Regions from separate parts of the Ureibacillus sp. FSL E2-3493 genome, predicted to be linked through region 3. Evidence: riboswitches for the same ligand, from Rfam matches in the RefSeq annotation. Region 3 holds a riboswitch; each other region holds the start of a gene.
What was found. Region 3 has a riboswitch for thiamine pyrophosphate ahead of tnpA (IS200/IS605 family transposase). Riboswitches for the same ligand answer to the same signal wherever they lie in the genome.

Region 1 (4,791 bases), 1.4 Mb from region 3:
TATATCTACTGTTTGGAAATCCAAATAAATAAGAAAATCTCATCTGTATGAAGCAGGTGAGATTTTTCATGTTATTCTTTCGTTGGCCTTTGAAATAAGTATATTTGGCGGGCAATATATTCTGAACTAAAGTGAATACCATCCTTTAACCACCACATAATGATCCTGTCATTGAGGCTACTTTAATATCAAAGTCGATGTATTCTTTCGTTACTGCTTTTTCGGCATTTTCTCTCCTCGTCGCTTAATAAATGAAATAGTTCGTTTTCAAACTTCCGCATTTCAAACAATACACCGATGCATTTCCGATGGTCATACAAGAAATCTAATAAAATGACGAATGTTCATGATTCGAGAGGTCTTTCATATGAATTAAATCACCTACTTTATTCGACAATACGTCGATAATTTCATCGGTGATTTGTTTTAATAAATCGTTTATATCTTGGTAATGTAAATAGAACGTTGTGCGATTTAGTTCGGCGCGATTTGAAATTTTTTGAACCGTTAAATCGGCGATGGATGGGTTTTCGGCTAAGGGAGAAAACTGCATGTTTAAACATTTTATTCGACCGAATGGATCCGCTCCATTCCTAAAAATAAAAAAGCGGTCTATGCCAATGTTGAAAAGAATAAACTAACTTGGATTGTATATTTTGATGAAAAACTTCTGGAAGAAGAAAAAGAAAGATTAAAAGTGGCTTTAACCGAAATAATATGTGACTTTCCGGAAATATCCACTGTCGATTTGCAATATTTTTATCATACTGAACCTATGGATATGAAAATACTAACTATTACAATTGGCTTTTTACTAGATATGAAGGTGATTAAATATTAGAGCTAACTAGTTTGCTAGCGTAGGAAAGTGAGTCCATACATGGGAATGTTTACAATTATTCCGCAGTTTCATTTTTTGAGCGTTTTTCGTTTTTAAAGGAAAATGGCTCCAATGAATGTCTTCGGATTATAACCAATAAGGAGGAATTACTATATTTTGTCAGTTTCAATCAGGCAGGGAAAACATCGAATAAAGTTGTTATTAGCTAATATCACCTTGCCGTTGGAAGAAATTACACTACGTATAAGTGCAATTGATACAAGGTATCCAGAACAATCGGTTTCGAATAAGAAAATATTCTTTTTCAAAGAAAGTGACGAAATCACCATAAAACTATAGCTGTTGAGTAGTAATTAAATGGTTAACCATTAATGGGAATAAAAATTGTTTTCCAATAACCATTAAGAATACCTTGTGTCTAATTAGGAAAGTCTATAATTATAGAGATTTTTATATCATTAAAATTTACAGATTGGGGTCTTTTAAATGGAGTCAATATGGTTAGAGTATGCCTGGACATTGTTGATTCTAATTGGATTAGAAGGATTATTATCAGCTGACAACGCTCTAGTACTTGCAGTTATTGCCAAGCATTTACCGGAAGAACAGAAAAAAAGAGCTATAAATTACGGAATTCTATTGGCCTTTGTTTTTAGATTTGGTGCACTTTTTGCCATTTCTTTTATCGCCAATGTGTGGCAAATACAGGCGATAGGGGCTGCCTATCTTCTATATCTAGGATTAAAGCATGTCATTCAGGCACGGTTTGGTAAAGATAATAAGAATATTCATAAGGATGATGAAAAGGAATCCGCAGGGAAAGGTTTTGGTGCTACTGTAGGGAAGATAGCATTGGCGGATCTTGCTTTTGCAGTTGATTCTATTCTAGCCGCAGTTGCTCTTGCCCTCGGTCTTCCAGATTCCCCACTAGGCGACTTTGGTGGTATGGATGCAGGTCAATTTATCGTTGTACTACTTGGAGGTATTGCTGGACTTGTTTTGATTAAATTTGCAGCAACTTGGTTTGTACAACTTCTTGATAAACGTCCAGCTTTGGAAACTACAGCATATGCCATTGTTGCTTGGGTTGGTGTTAAACTAGCTGTAATCACGCTTGCCCATGAGGATATCGGTGTGTTGGATCATCACTTCCCTCACAGCACTACGTGGACACTAATCTTCTATGGGGTATTAGTAGCTATTGCCCTACTCGGTTGGTTTGCGCCTAGTAACAAGTCAAAAGGAAAAGATGTATCGTTATAGATAAAAATAATCTATAAAAGCATTGCCTTACCACTATCTTCCTATAGTCCCTTCGTATTAAATTGAACCTTGTTGGAAAAATTTGAATTGACTTTTAAAAAAAACGGATGTAGAGTGAAAATTAAATTAATAGGAAAGACCACTAGGGGAGCCATTTTGGCTGAGACAGAGTAATCTGGACCCTTTGAACCTGATCTAGTTCATACTAGCGTAGGAAAGTGGAGTCCGTGCATGGGTATGCTTACAATTATTCTGCCGCTCCATTTTTTGGAGCGGTTTTTTCGTTGTTGAAGGAAAAATGGCTCCAATGAACGTCTTCCGATTATAACCAATAAGGAGGAATTAACATGAGTTTTTCAGCAGAACTTAGGAGGGAAGCAACTCCTATCTTTAACGCAATTTTTGAACATCCTTTCGTACAAGGAATCGCAAAAGGAGATTTAAAAAGGGAACAATTAATCCATTACGTCAAACAAGATTTTGAGTATTTAAGTTTCTTTATACGAATCTATGGAATTGCTATTTCAAAGTGCGAGAATCGTGAAGATATGGCCATGTTTAATCAACAAATATCATTTGTTTTAAACAGTGAAACCCATCCGCACCAAAACTTTTGCCAAATCGCAGGTGTACCATACGAAGAGTTACAAGGATATCCGTTATCACCATCTGCTCACCAATATATTCGTCATATGCTGACCGTTGCCCATGAAGGAACGTTAGGCGAAATTTTAGCTGTTTTATTACCTTGTCCGTGGACTTACTGGGAGATTGGAAAGAAATTATTGAATGATGTAAAACCAGATCAATTCCATCCATTTTACGAATGGATTCATTTCTATGGTAGTCGTACGGATTCCATTACGACAAAATTCTGTGAACGTTTAGATGAATGGGCGTTAGATGCAACAGAGAAAGAAAAGGACAAGATGCGAAATCATTTTTTACTCAGTTGCCAGCTTGAATATATGTTTTGGGATATGGCTTATCGGCTGGAAGAATGGCCTGTCAAAATGGAGGCTGTCAAAGAATGAAGTGGAAGATGAAAGAAGTTGTTCTTGCGGTTATTTTATCCGTAGCTTGCGGTGTTATTTATTTAGGCTGGTCGACCCTTTGGATTCCGATTTCCGCTCTAGTCGGACCAGTTGGAGCAGGATTTATGTTTGGGATTTGGGTCATTGCTAGCCCAATCGTTGCTTATATCATCCGTAAACCTGGTGCAGCCTTTATCGCGGAGGTTGCAGCAGCGGCTGTTGAATTACTAACGGGTAGTCACTTTGGTTTATCGGCTCTGTTAGTAGGCGTTTTCCAAGGGATTGGTTCCGAAATAGCCTTTGCCTTATTTCGATATAAACGTTATAACCTCTTTACATTAATGCTTTCAGGTGCTTTAGCGGGGGTTTTAGGAATTGTTTATAACTTATTGGCTAACGGTTTTGGCTATTACACAACGGGCGTATTTTTTGCAACATTAGCGATTCATATTATTAGCGGAGCGATTCTCGGAGGATGGTTAGGGAAAGTGGTAGTAGACGCCTTAGCCAAAACAGGGGTGTTAGAACAATATGAAATTATGAAACAGACGAGAAAAAAGGGCGAGATCAATGAAAACGTTTCTAGGCTGTAAAAACTTGTTTATTCGCTTCTACAATCGCTCTGAACAATCGCTTCAAAATATAACGTTGTCCATAAATAAAGGGGAAAAAGTATTAATTTTAGGACCTAGTGGGAGTGGGAAATCAACTTTGATTTCCGCCCTTGCTGGTATTATTCCGGAACATATTGAGGCCGAAGTAAATGGTGAAGTATTTTCTAGAAAACATGTTGGCGTGATGTTCCAAGATCCGGATTCTCAATTTTGTATGTTGCATGTAGATGAAGAGATTGCTTTTAGTCTGGAAAATCGATCTATTCCTCGAAATGAGATGGACAAAATGATTGCAGACTTAATGGGGCAAGTCGGTTTGAACGTAGATAAGAGAACACCGATTGAAACATTATCAGGTGGAATGAAGCAACGATTGGCGTTGGCTTGCCTGTTAGCATTACAACCCGAAGTGTTGTTTTTTGATGAACCAACAGCCCAACTAGATCCGAAAGGTAGACAGGAAATATTTGATTTACTACACCAATTATCGAAAAAAAAAAACAAACGATGGTATTTGTTGAACACGTATTAGATGGTTGTATCGAGTGGATGGACCGGGTCATTTTGTTAAATGATCGCGGAACTGTGATTGGGGACGGAAAACCAAAGGACATTCTTCAAAACTTCCAGAAGGAAATGGAAGAAGCGGGGATTTGGCGGCCAAAAGTTTTTCCAGAAAAGTGGTCGGAAGTAGTGGAGAATACGTCCCATCCTTTATCGATTATACTATCGGAAATATTAGAAACGAAGCCAGTAAAAAAAGAAAATAATGACGTAGTGATTCGTACAGAAAATATGGAAATAGGCTATGGGAAAAAGGCCATTGTAAGAAACATTTATGTGGAAATCCACAAAGGGGAATGGATATCCATTATAGGGGAAAACGGAAGTGGAAAAAGTACGTTCTTAAAAAGTGTGATTGGCTTAGAGCCTATAAAAAAAGGACAACTTTACTTTCAACATAAAGAATTAAAGAAATGGTCCGATCGTGAATTATTTGAAAAGGCTGGCTTTGTTTTTCAAAATCCAGAACATCAAT
Region 2 (4,791 bases), 1.2 Mb from region 3:
GGACAAATCAAAAAACATTATTGAAAATTACCCTGAGATGCTTTTAATGAATAAATTTGCATCGGTTTTTAATAAAGTGATTGAAGATCAAGGATTAGATGCTTCTTCATGGATTAATAGTTATACTGAACAATCCTTTGATATTACAACAGATATGACAATCGATGAATATATTGAAAAATCGAAAACGGACTATATTTTCGTTGAAATTGTCATGAAAAATGGTGATAGTATTACAGCAGAAAAATTAAAAACGATTGTACAACAAACTTACAATCAGTTTAATGGCCCTTCTATTTCCGCAACTTATTGGATATTTAATGATGATGAATATACAAAAGTGAATAAAACGTTAAAGAATGTGGCAAATATAGATCCCTCTGATTTAGAAGGTTATGACTATGATAGTAAAGTTTTTGTTGAGTTAACAAAAGATGGTTTCGTCGATTCGGACGAAGCTATAAACAACATGTTAAATCGGGGAAATTAATTAAAAGTTATGCGAGAGTAGGTTGGAAATGAAAACAAAATATTGTTTTTAGATAGTGTTGTGATGGTAGCTACACTCTTGACTCTATGTGGATGCAGCTCATTAAATGAAACAACGTCTAACAAGATTGAAACATCGCTTGAGGATAAATATGGTTTTAAATTTGAAGTGTCCTCAATTGGAGGAAGATCCCGTAGAGGTGGAAGCGGCACGGTTCAAACATATGTTTACCCCCAAAATGACGAAACACTCCATTTTAATGCGATTACAACAAAAGAGGGTGAATTAAAAGACGATTATATTGGACGAATTATTAGTGAGAATATAAATGAAGAAATAAAAGGTGAAATGGATGGAGTCGAATTACAGACTTCTACTAATATGTTTTATCTTAGTGCTAATGATAAAGAAGAAACAAATCTTGATATCACGCTAGCTGAATATGTTGAAAAATATTCTCCTAGATATATTACAACTTCAGTTGTTGTAAAAGAGAATTCGACAATTACATCTACTTCATTTCAGCTTATTATGGAAAAGATTCACAGCTAAATCCCAGAAATAGTATATTATATGAATGTTTTTTTAATTTCGGATAAGGATTACGAAAGCTTTTTTGGAAAAGCCTAGTAGCTTATCTTTCTTTGATAAATCTAATTTAAAAGATTATAAGATTTTGAATGAATATAGACTTTATATCGATAAAGATGGTTTTAAAGATTACACATCAAACAAGAATAAGTAGGATAAAAGGAAAAATTAACCAGGTTCCGAATATATGAACGAAATTGTACGAGAATACTTACCAAATGCGAATACAAAAATAAAATTATTAACACAAAGTATAAAAGAATACAAAGACGGTATTGAAGACTTTGAAGATTATTATAATAGTAAATATTTCTTGATTAAATTGTATGTTTTCGATAGCACTCTCTCATTTGAAAATAAAAGCAAAATTAATAGTGTTTTAGAGAGATTAAAAAGTAAACCAATCATGGTGGAGTTTGTGCAAATAAAGGAGCAAGCTAAAGTTGAAGATTTTGTTAAAAATCATACATTAAATGAAATTTTAGAATCAGAGTTACCGATAAAAAGTTTAGAGTTTACCATTTCAAAAAATGGAGAAATTGAAGGAACGATTAAGTAAGCTAGTATTTCTCCTTTTCTTTTTTAAGACACATATTTTTATCTTAATAACCTAGTTGAAAAAATCATATACTTTGATACAATAAATGTGTTCTAACAATAAAAAATGATGTATTTACCACAAGGGGAGCTGATGAAGTCAGCTGAGATTGTGCACTTATTGCACTAACTCTTTGAACCTGTAAGTTAGTACTTGCGAAGGGATGTGGATAGAAACCGACTCCATTCATGGCGTTTAGGCTCTGTCCTGACGCCATTTTTATTAATTCTTTTAAAACCACGTGCTCTGCACGTGTGAAAATATACTTTTAGAGTGGTAATGGAGATGGAATTAAAAACTCCTCTCGATATAATGAAAATGGCCGTCAAACCAAATTCAAATCGAGAGGAGTTTTGCTCAATGTCGAGCGACAATAGTTTATCACACACAAGATGGAATTGTAAGTATCACATAGTTTTTATACCAAAATACAGAAGGAAAGTAATCTACGGTGAATTAAGAAAAGACATCGGAGCGATTTTAAGACGTCTATGTGAAATGAAAGACGTAGAACTCATAGAAGGACATGCAATGCCAGATCATATACATATGCTGGTTAAAATTCCTCCAAAATTATCCGTATCACAATTCGTAGGCTATTTAAAAGGAAAGAGTTCTTTAATGATTCACGATAGACATGCAAATTTAAAATATAAACACGGAAATCGAACGTTTTGGGCAAAAGGATATTATGTCACTACAGTAGGTCTTAACGAAAAAGCGGTAGCAAAATACATTAGGGAACAAGAAGCTGAAGATCGATTACGTGATCAAATGACGAGTAGAGAATATATAGACCCATTTAAACGAGATTAAAGAACAAATACGGTTGACGGTCAATTAAAAAAGCCCCTTTAGGGGCAGTTAGTAAGGAGCCCTTATAGGGCGTTACTAAAACCGCCTGTTTTACAGGCGGATATTTATTTGGAGTAAAGGGGCATTGTTTCCAAATAATAATGGGCGAAGATTTCTATTCCTTCTCAATGTTCTACATCGGAATAAAAGAGAGGAGAGTTGTTATGAACAATAAAAGATTATTAATGCTCGTTGAAATTGCTATTTTCGCGGGAATTGGTGTTGTGTTAGACAAATTATCGTTTTCGTTATGGGCACAAGGTGGCTCTATTAGTTTTGTGATGGTTCCGATTCTTTTAATCGCTATTCGTTGGGGATTATCTGCTGGAATAATCACTGGACTATTAATCGGTCTTATCCAAATCCTTCTTGGTGGCTATATCCTTCACTGGGCTCAAGGGTTACTAGACTATATTGTTGCCTTTTCAGTAGTCGGATTTGCAGGTATATTCCGCAAGCAAATCGTCGATGCTGCTACGAATTTAAATAAAAAAAGAATGGGATTATACATTGTTTTTGGAACAGTTGTTGGTGGATTGTTGCGTTACGCAGCACATACCATTGCTGGTGCTGTATTCTTTGCAGAGTATGCAGGAGATCAAAACGTCTGGGTGTACACAATCGTTTATAACGGATCTTATATGATTCCAGCGATTATTTTAACTGCGATCGTTGGTGTACTAATCTTTACGGCTTCTCCTAGATTACTAAAAGCCAATTCTTAATAAAATAAATTCTATAATATGATAAAGAAGAACCAAGAATCGATACGGTATTCTTGGTTTTTTAGTTGTTTAAATAGAAACAATGAAAGTTCGAGAAATGTTTTATTACTGAATAGATAATCCCATCATTCGATCTAAAAAAGGACTACGTATAGATAATTCTGAAAAGAAAAAACGATTTCCTATCAGGTGCAATTGTCATAAAAACCTTTTCGATTATGGTATATTATATAAAGATATGTATATAGGAAGGACGTTTAACATGATTGTTCAAACAAAAGAAGAATTAGAAGCATTGAAAAAAATTGGCCGTATTTGCGCTGAAATTCGTGAAGCCATGAAAGCAGCAACAAAACCGGGTATTACGACAAAAGAGTTAGATGAAATTGCAGGACGTATGTTTGAAGAGGCAGGCGCAATTTCTGGACCAAAAGGAGAATATGATTTCCCTGGTTATACTTGCATTAGTGTAAACCACGAAGTTGCCCATGGGATTCCTGGTTCAAAGGAAATTAAAGAAGGAGATATGGTCAATATTGACGTTTCTGGTTCTTTAAATGGATATTTTGCGGATACGGGTATTTCCTTTGTTGTAGGAAGTGGTTATACTGAAAAGGAAAAGCTATGTACGGTTGCAAAATCTGCCTTTGATCGTGCGATGACAAAAGTAAAAGCGGGCTCAAAGTTAAATCGAGTTGGTAAAGCAGTTGAACGGGAAGCGAGAGATAATGGTTTAACTGTTATTATGAATTTAACTGGTCACGGAATTGGCCGTTCCCTACATGAAAAACCAGATCACGTTTTAAATTATTATGATGCTTGGGATGCAACGATTATGAAGGAAGGAATGGTTTTAGCTGTAGAGCCATTCATATCCGAAAAAGCAGAACATATTGTGGAAGCTGGAGATGGGTGGACATTTATTACACCTGACAAATCTTTAGTAGCACAAATCGAACATACGGTTATTGTTACGAAAGACAAACCAATCATCATTACACAAATTGAAGATTAAAAAAAAATTCCTGTTCACTTGAAGAATTACTTCAAGTGCGCAGGATTTTTTTTCATAAAGAATATGCCCACTACCAAAACACCTATTAAGAAAAGAGCGGCGGTCGTTACTAAAAGTTCATCAAAACCATTTGAAACTGCAATTCCTAAATAACACCATATAAAAACGATTGGATACACAATATCAAAATGATGATAACGAAGATGTAGTGCAATGGCTGTACCGATTGTCATAAGAATAACTGTCCAAAGGGCACTGCTTAAACCGAAACCTTTCCACTGCATATCAACAAGTAAGTACCAACCATGTAGAATTAGTAGATAGGTAGACCAACTAAAATAAATAGCAATAGGCATTCTTAATTTGAACAATTCCTTTTTTAATGGATAAGTTAAATAAAGTCCAAATAATAAAATGACTTGTATAAAAAATAAAACAAAGGATAGTAAAAAATGTTCACTATGCCAACTCCACAGGGAAGCAATTTGAAAAATAACTACACATAAAAAAAGAATAA
Region 3 (4,791 bases):
AATATTGTTCATTTCGATGCTGGTTTAGTTTCAATGCAAATTATGCTGTTAGCTAAAGAAATGGGGTATGATACGGTACCGATGGGTGGTTTTGATAAAGCGAAATTTGCGGAAAAATTCAACTTACCAAAAAATGAAGTACCTATTATCCTAATTGCTATTGGTGAAGCAGCTGCTCCTGCTTATGGTTCATCCCGTCTGCCACTTGAACAAATTACAAAATTTATTTAATAAAATATTGGATAGACTTAGTTTATAAAATACAACTAAAAGTTTGTTTAGCGTTGATCGAAAAGGTCAACGCTATTTTTATGTTGAAATAAGGAAATGAAAGAATTTGAAAAGCAAACATAATAAATATTAATTTGTAAAGGATCGAAGAGTAGTGAATGTATTTGATTGTGTAGTTGTAGGGGCAGGTCCAGCGGGATTAAGTGCGAGCTTGACTTTAGGTAGGGCTAGAAGAAAAATTGCTCTTTTTGATGATGGAACAAATCGGAATCGAGTAGCAAATCAATCCAACGGTTTTCTTACCCGTGATGGCATCAAACCAGCGGAATTTAAAGAAATCGGAATGAGGGAGATAACCCGCTATCCATCCGTTCATTATTTCAAAACGACTGTTCAAGAACTTTCGAAGAATCAAAATGGTCAATTTATTGCCAAAACAAAAGATGGGCAGGAGTTTATTTCCGACAAACTTTTACTTGCAACCGGAATCCAAGAACATTTTTCTATACCGAGTATTAGGGATTATTATGGTAAAAGTTTATTTAATTGTCCCTATTGTGATGGTTGGGAATTAAGGGATAAGCAGCTCATTATTATTGCAGAAATGGAAGAACATGCCCTCCATATGGCGAAATTACTCTATAATTGGTCCAAGGATTTCGTTGTATTATCCAACGGTGGAGAATTTTCAAAAAGAGGAATTCGTGAACTAGAAAAAAGAAACATACTAGTAAAAATGGAACCTATTAGAAATTTAATCGGAGATCGTGGCTATATTGAACAAGTCGAATTAGCATCTGGAGAAAAAGTCAACTGTTCAGGTGGTTTTGTTGTACCAACCTTTTATCGTCCGAATCCTTTTCTAGTACAATTCAATTGTGACATAAACGAACACGGCGAGGTTATAACGGATGGACTTGGTCGTACGTCTTGTCAAAATGTTTATATTGCAGGTGAATTAAAGAGAATAAGCCCATCTTCACTAATTAATTCTGCTGCAGACGGTTATAAAGTGGCACTGTCTATTAATCAAGATTTGTCCGAAGAAAGATTTTAATGAATGGGATTCAATTCTTAATATCATTTTAAACAAGGAAAATATTCCCTTTTTGTCGAATGTAGAAGATAGGGGTGATACCAATGAATAATATTCGTTTTAAGAAATTTGAAAACGAACTAGATGATTTAGTTTCTTTTATGACAAAAAATACATGGGAATTCCATTCAATTCCCAATCCATCAAAAGAACAAATCATTGAAAATTATCATAATGGCTGTTATTTTCATAATCGAGAAACATTTTGGATTTTAAAGGGAGATAAAAAAATTGGTCTCATTGTAATCGATGATATAAATGATACGATACCATTGTTTGATATTCGGTTAGATAAAACGGTAAGGGGAAAAGGGTATGGGACACAAGCTGTCGATTGGATTGTTCAATATCTTTTTTCTTTACCGGATAAAAAAATTCGAATTGAGGCTCATACACGATGGGATAATTTGGCGATGAGAAAAACTCTCTATAATTGTCGGTTTGTGAAAGAAGGTTATTTCAGAAATGCATGGGAAAATGATAATGGTACGATTTACGACTCGTTATGCTATGCTTTCATCCGTGAAGATTGGGAAAAGGATCAAATAACTCCTATAAAACTTAACGAAATACCTTTTTAATCTAAAATTTTTTATAGGACTTAGTTCATTATTTAATTCTTGTTCCTAATTTAACTTGTAGAAAACTAGTTTTATGTTAATATGAAATCAATCAAATACTCTTGCAGGGGGACGCAATTTGCGTTGAGAAGGTTAAAACCTGACCCTTTGAACCTGACAGTTAAGACTGACGTAGGGAGCAAAGATTTTTTCGAGAATACATAATGATATCTTGGAATTTAAACGCTCTTTTGTCTTTGAACAAAAGGGCGTTTTTATTAATTCTTTTAAAACCACGTGCTCTGCACGTGTGAAAATATACTTTTAGGGTGGTAATGGAGATGGAATTAAAAACTCCTCTCGATATAATGAAAATGGCCGTCAAACCAAATTCAAATCGAGAGGAGTTTTGCTCAATGTCGAGCGACAATAGTTTATCACACACAAGATGGAATTGTAAGTATCACATAGTTTTTATACCAAAATACAGAAGGAAAGTAATCTACGGTGAATTAAGAAAAGACATCGGAGCGATTTTAAGACGTCTATGTGAAATGAAAGACGTAGAACTCATAGAAGGACATGCAATGCCAGATCATATACATATGCTGGTTAAAATTCCTCCAAAATTATCCGTATCACAATTCGTAGGCTATTTAAAAGGAAAGAGTTCTTTAATGATTCACGATAGACATGCAAATTTAAAATATAAACACGGAAATCGAACGTTTTGGGCAAAAGGATATTATGTCACTACAGTAGGTCTTAACGAAAAAGCGGTAGCAAAATACATTAGGGAACAAGAAGCTGAAGATCGATTACGTGATCAAATGACGAGTAGAGAATATATAGACCCATTTAAACGAGATTAAAGAACAAATACGGTTGACGGTCAATTAAAAAAGCCCCTTTAGGGGCAGTTAGTAAGGAGCCCTTATAGGGCGTTACTAAAACCGCCTGTTTTACAGGCGGATATTTATTTATAAAAATTAGCTATACAAAGGAATCGAAAAAAATACCGAGGTGAAAGTAATATGACGTTGTCGAGTATTCGAAAAAAAAATCCATTAGTTCATTGTATTACAAACTATGTTGTAGCTAATTTTACAGCAAACGGATTATTAGCTACAGGCGCATCACCAGTAATGGCAGATGAAATGGAAGAAGTAGAAGAAATGGTTTCTATAGCAAATGGCTTATTAATTAATTTAGGAACCGTAAATGTTCGAACGTTAGAATCTATGATGATTGCTGGAAAAAAAGCAAACGAGTTAAACATCCCAGTTGTACTAGATCCCGTCGGTGTTGGAGCTACAAAATATCGACAACGAGCGATTAAAGATATTCTAGAAAAAGTAAACGTTCAACTAATACGCTGTAATATGGGCGAATTAGCAACCATCGCAGAGGTAGAATGGCAAGGTAGAGGGGTGGATAGTGGTAACGGGGACATGGATCTACCAACTGTAGCAAAACAAGTTGCAATAAAATATAACTGTCTTGTTGCTGTTACAGGATCAAAGGATTTTCTAACAGATGGCTATCTAGAATATTGGACAGTTGGTGGACATGAATTAATGACCCAAGTTACTGGTACTGGATGTCTACTAAGTGCGTTAAGCGCTGCAGCTTTAACCCTTGAAGGGAACCCATTATCCAATTTATGTGAGTTATTCATGGATTATAAACGTGTAGCGGAGTTGGCGAGTGACCACCTTCTACTCGGTACATTTCAAGAAGAAATCATAAACAGTATTCATTTATTATCTAGAGGTGGTAAACAATGGACGTTGTCATGACAATTGCAGGTGCAGATAGTGGTGGTGGAGCAGGTATACAAGCAGATTTAAAAACCTTTCAAGAACTAAAAGTATTTGGTACAACCGTTATTACGGCCCTTACTGCTCAAAATACATTAGGTGTACAAGGGATTTTTCCTACTTCACCTGATTTCGTACTTCAACAATTAACTTCCGTTTTTTCTGACTTTCATGTAAAAGCGGTCAAAACAGGGATGCTTTTTTCAGCTGAAATTATTGAAGTCATCGCCAATTACTTACAACAGAAAGACGTTCAACTTGTAATTGATCCTGTGATGATTGCCAAAGGTGGAGAAAGTCTACTACAAAAAGAAGCGGTAGATGCATTAAAGAATACTTTGTTGCCCATCGCTACTGTGTTAACACCCAATATTCCTGAAGCAGAAGTAATAAGCGGCATTAAAATAGAAAACGAGGATCATATGACAAAGGCAGCCCATACAATGCTGCAATATGGAGTGCAGTGTGTTGTAATGAAAGGCGGTCATTCGAAGGAGCTAAATACAGCAACAGATAAAGTTTATTTAGCCGACGGAACATCTTTTTCCATGATAAGTAAAAGAATTCATACAAAACATACCCATGGAACAGGATGTACTTTTTCGGCAGCCATTACTTCCTTTTTAGGGAGAGGATTATCCCTTAAGGAAGCAATGATTGAAGCGAAAAAATTTGTTCAATTAGCGATTGAAAATCCGTTAAATATCGGACACGGGCATGGACCTACCAACCATTTTGCTTATCAACAAAGGAAAGGCCAATATGAGGTGATTGTAGATGAATCGTAGTGATTTAGCAGTTTATTTTATAATGGGAACGGAAAACTGTAAAGAGGAGCCTTTAAACGTATTAGAAGATGCTTTGCAGGCAGGAATTACAATGTTTCAATTTAGGGAAAAAGGTCCTCGTGCATTAAAAGGGGAGGAATATGTAGAGTTTGCTAGAGCATGTCAACGTTTATGCAACTATTATCATGTGCCATTTATAGTGAACGATGATGTGGAGCTAGCCTTGAAATTACAGGCAGACGGTATCCATGTGGGACAAAAAGATATGGCGTTAGTAAACATTCGTGAACAATTTA

Region 1: linked by a shared signal. The riboswitch ahead of tenA (thiaminase II) and the one ahead of tnpA (IS200/IS605 family transposase) in region 3 are both predicted to bind thiamine pyrophosphate.
Region 2: linked by a shared signal. The riboswitch ahead of tnpA (IS200/IS605 family transposase) and the one ahead of tnpA (IS200/IS605 family transposase) in region 3 are both predicted to bind thiamine pyrophosphate.

Annotation. Positions count from the first base shown of each region.
Region 1 covers NZ_JBBOPK010000001.1:385,442-390,232, forward strand. The annotation lists gene pdxR (MocR-like pyridoxine biosynthesis transcription factor PdxR) at 1-28, shown strand, start outside; partial or broken gene MHH69_RS02080 (TetR/AcrR family transcriptional regulator) at 72-563, opposite strand; gene MHH69_RS02085 (TerC family protein) at 1,328-2,104, shown strand; TPP riboswitch at 2,239-2,338, shown strand; gene tenA (thiaminase II) at 2,452-3,138, shown strand; gene MHH69_RS02095 (ECF transporter S component) at 3,135-3,731, shown strand; partial or broken gene MHH69_RS02100 (ABC transporter ATP-binding protein) at 3,709-4,791, shown strand, end outside.
Region 2 covers NZ_JBBOPK010000001.1:2,948,540-2,953,330, reverse strand. The annotation lists gene MHH69_RS15300 (hypothetical protein) at 1-490, shown strand, start outside; gene MHH69_RS15295 (hypothetical protein) at 554-1,042, shown strand; gene MHH69_RS15290 (hypothetical protein) at 1,269-1,640, shown strand; TPP riboswitch at 1,753-1,860, shown strand; gene tnpA (IS200/IS605 family transposase) at 2,040-2,495, shown strand; gene thiT (energy-coupled thiamine transporter ThiT) at 2,699-3,259, shown strand; gene map (type I methionyl aminopeptidase) at 3,522-4,274, shown strand; gene MHH69_RS15270 (hypothetical protein) at 4,301-4,791, opposite strand, start outside.
Region 3 covers NZ_JBBOPK010000001.1:1,735,996-1,740,786, reverse strand. The annotation lists gene MHH69_RS08800 (nitroreductase family protein) at 1-231, shown strand, start outside; gene MHH69_RS08795 (NAD(P)/FAD-dependent oxidoreductase) at 386-1,288, shown strand; gene MHH69_RS08790 (GNAT family N-acetyltransferase) at 1,372-1,908, shown strand; TPP riboswitch at 2,004-2,103, shown strand; gene tnpA (IS200/IS605 family transposase) at 2,304-2,759, shown strand; gene thiM (hydroxyethylthiazole kinase) at 2,922-3,686, shown strand; gene thiD (bifunctional hydroxymethylpyrimidine kinase/phosphomethylpyrimidine kinase) at 3,671-4,495, shown strand; gene thiE (thiamine phosphate synthase) at 4,485-4,791, shown strand, end outside.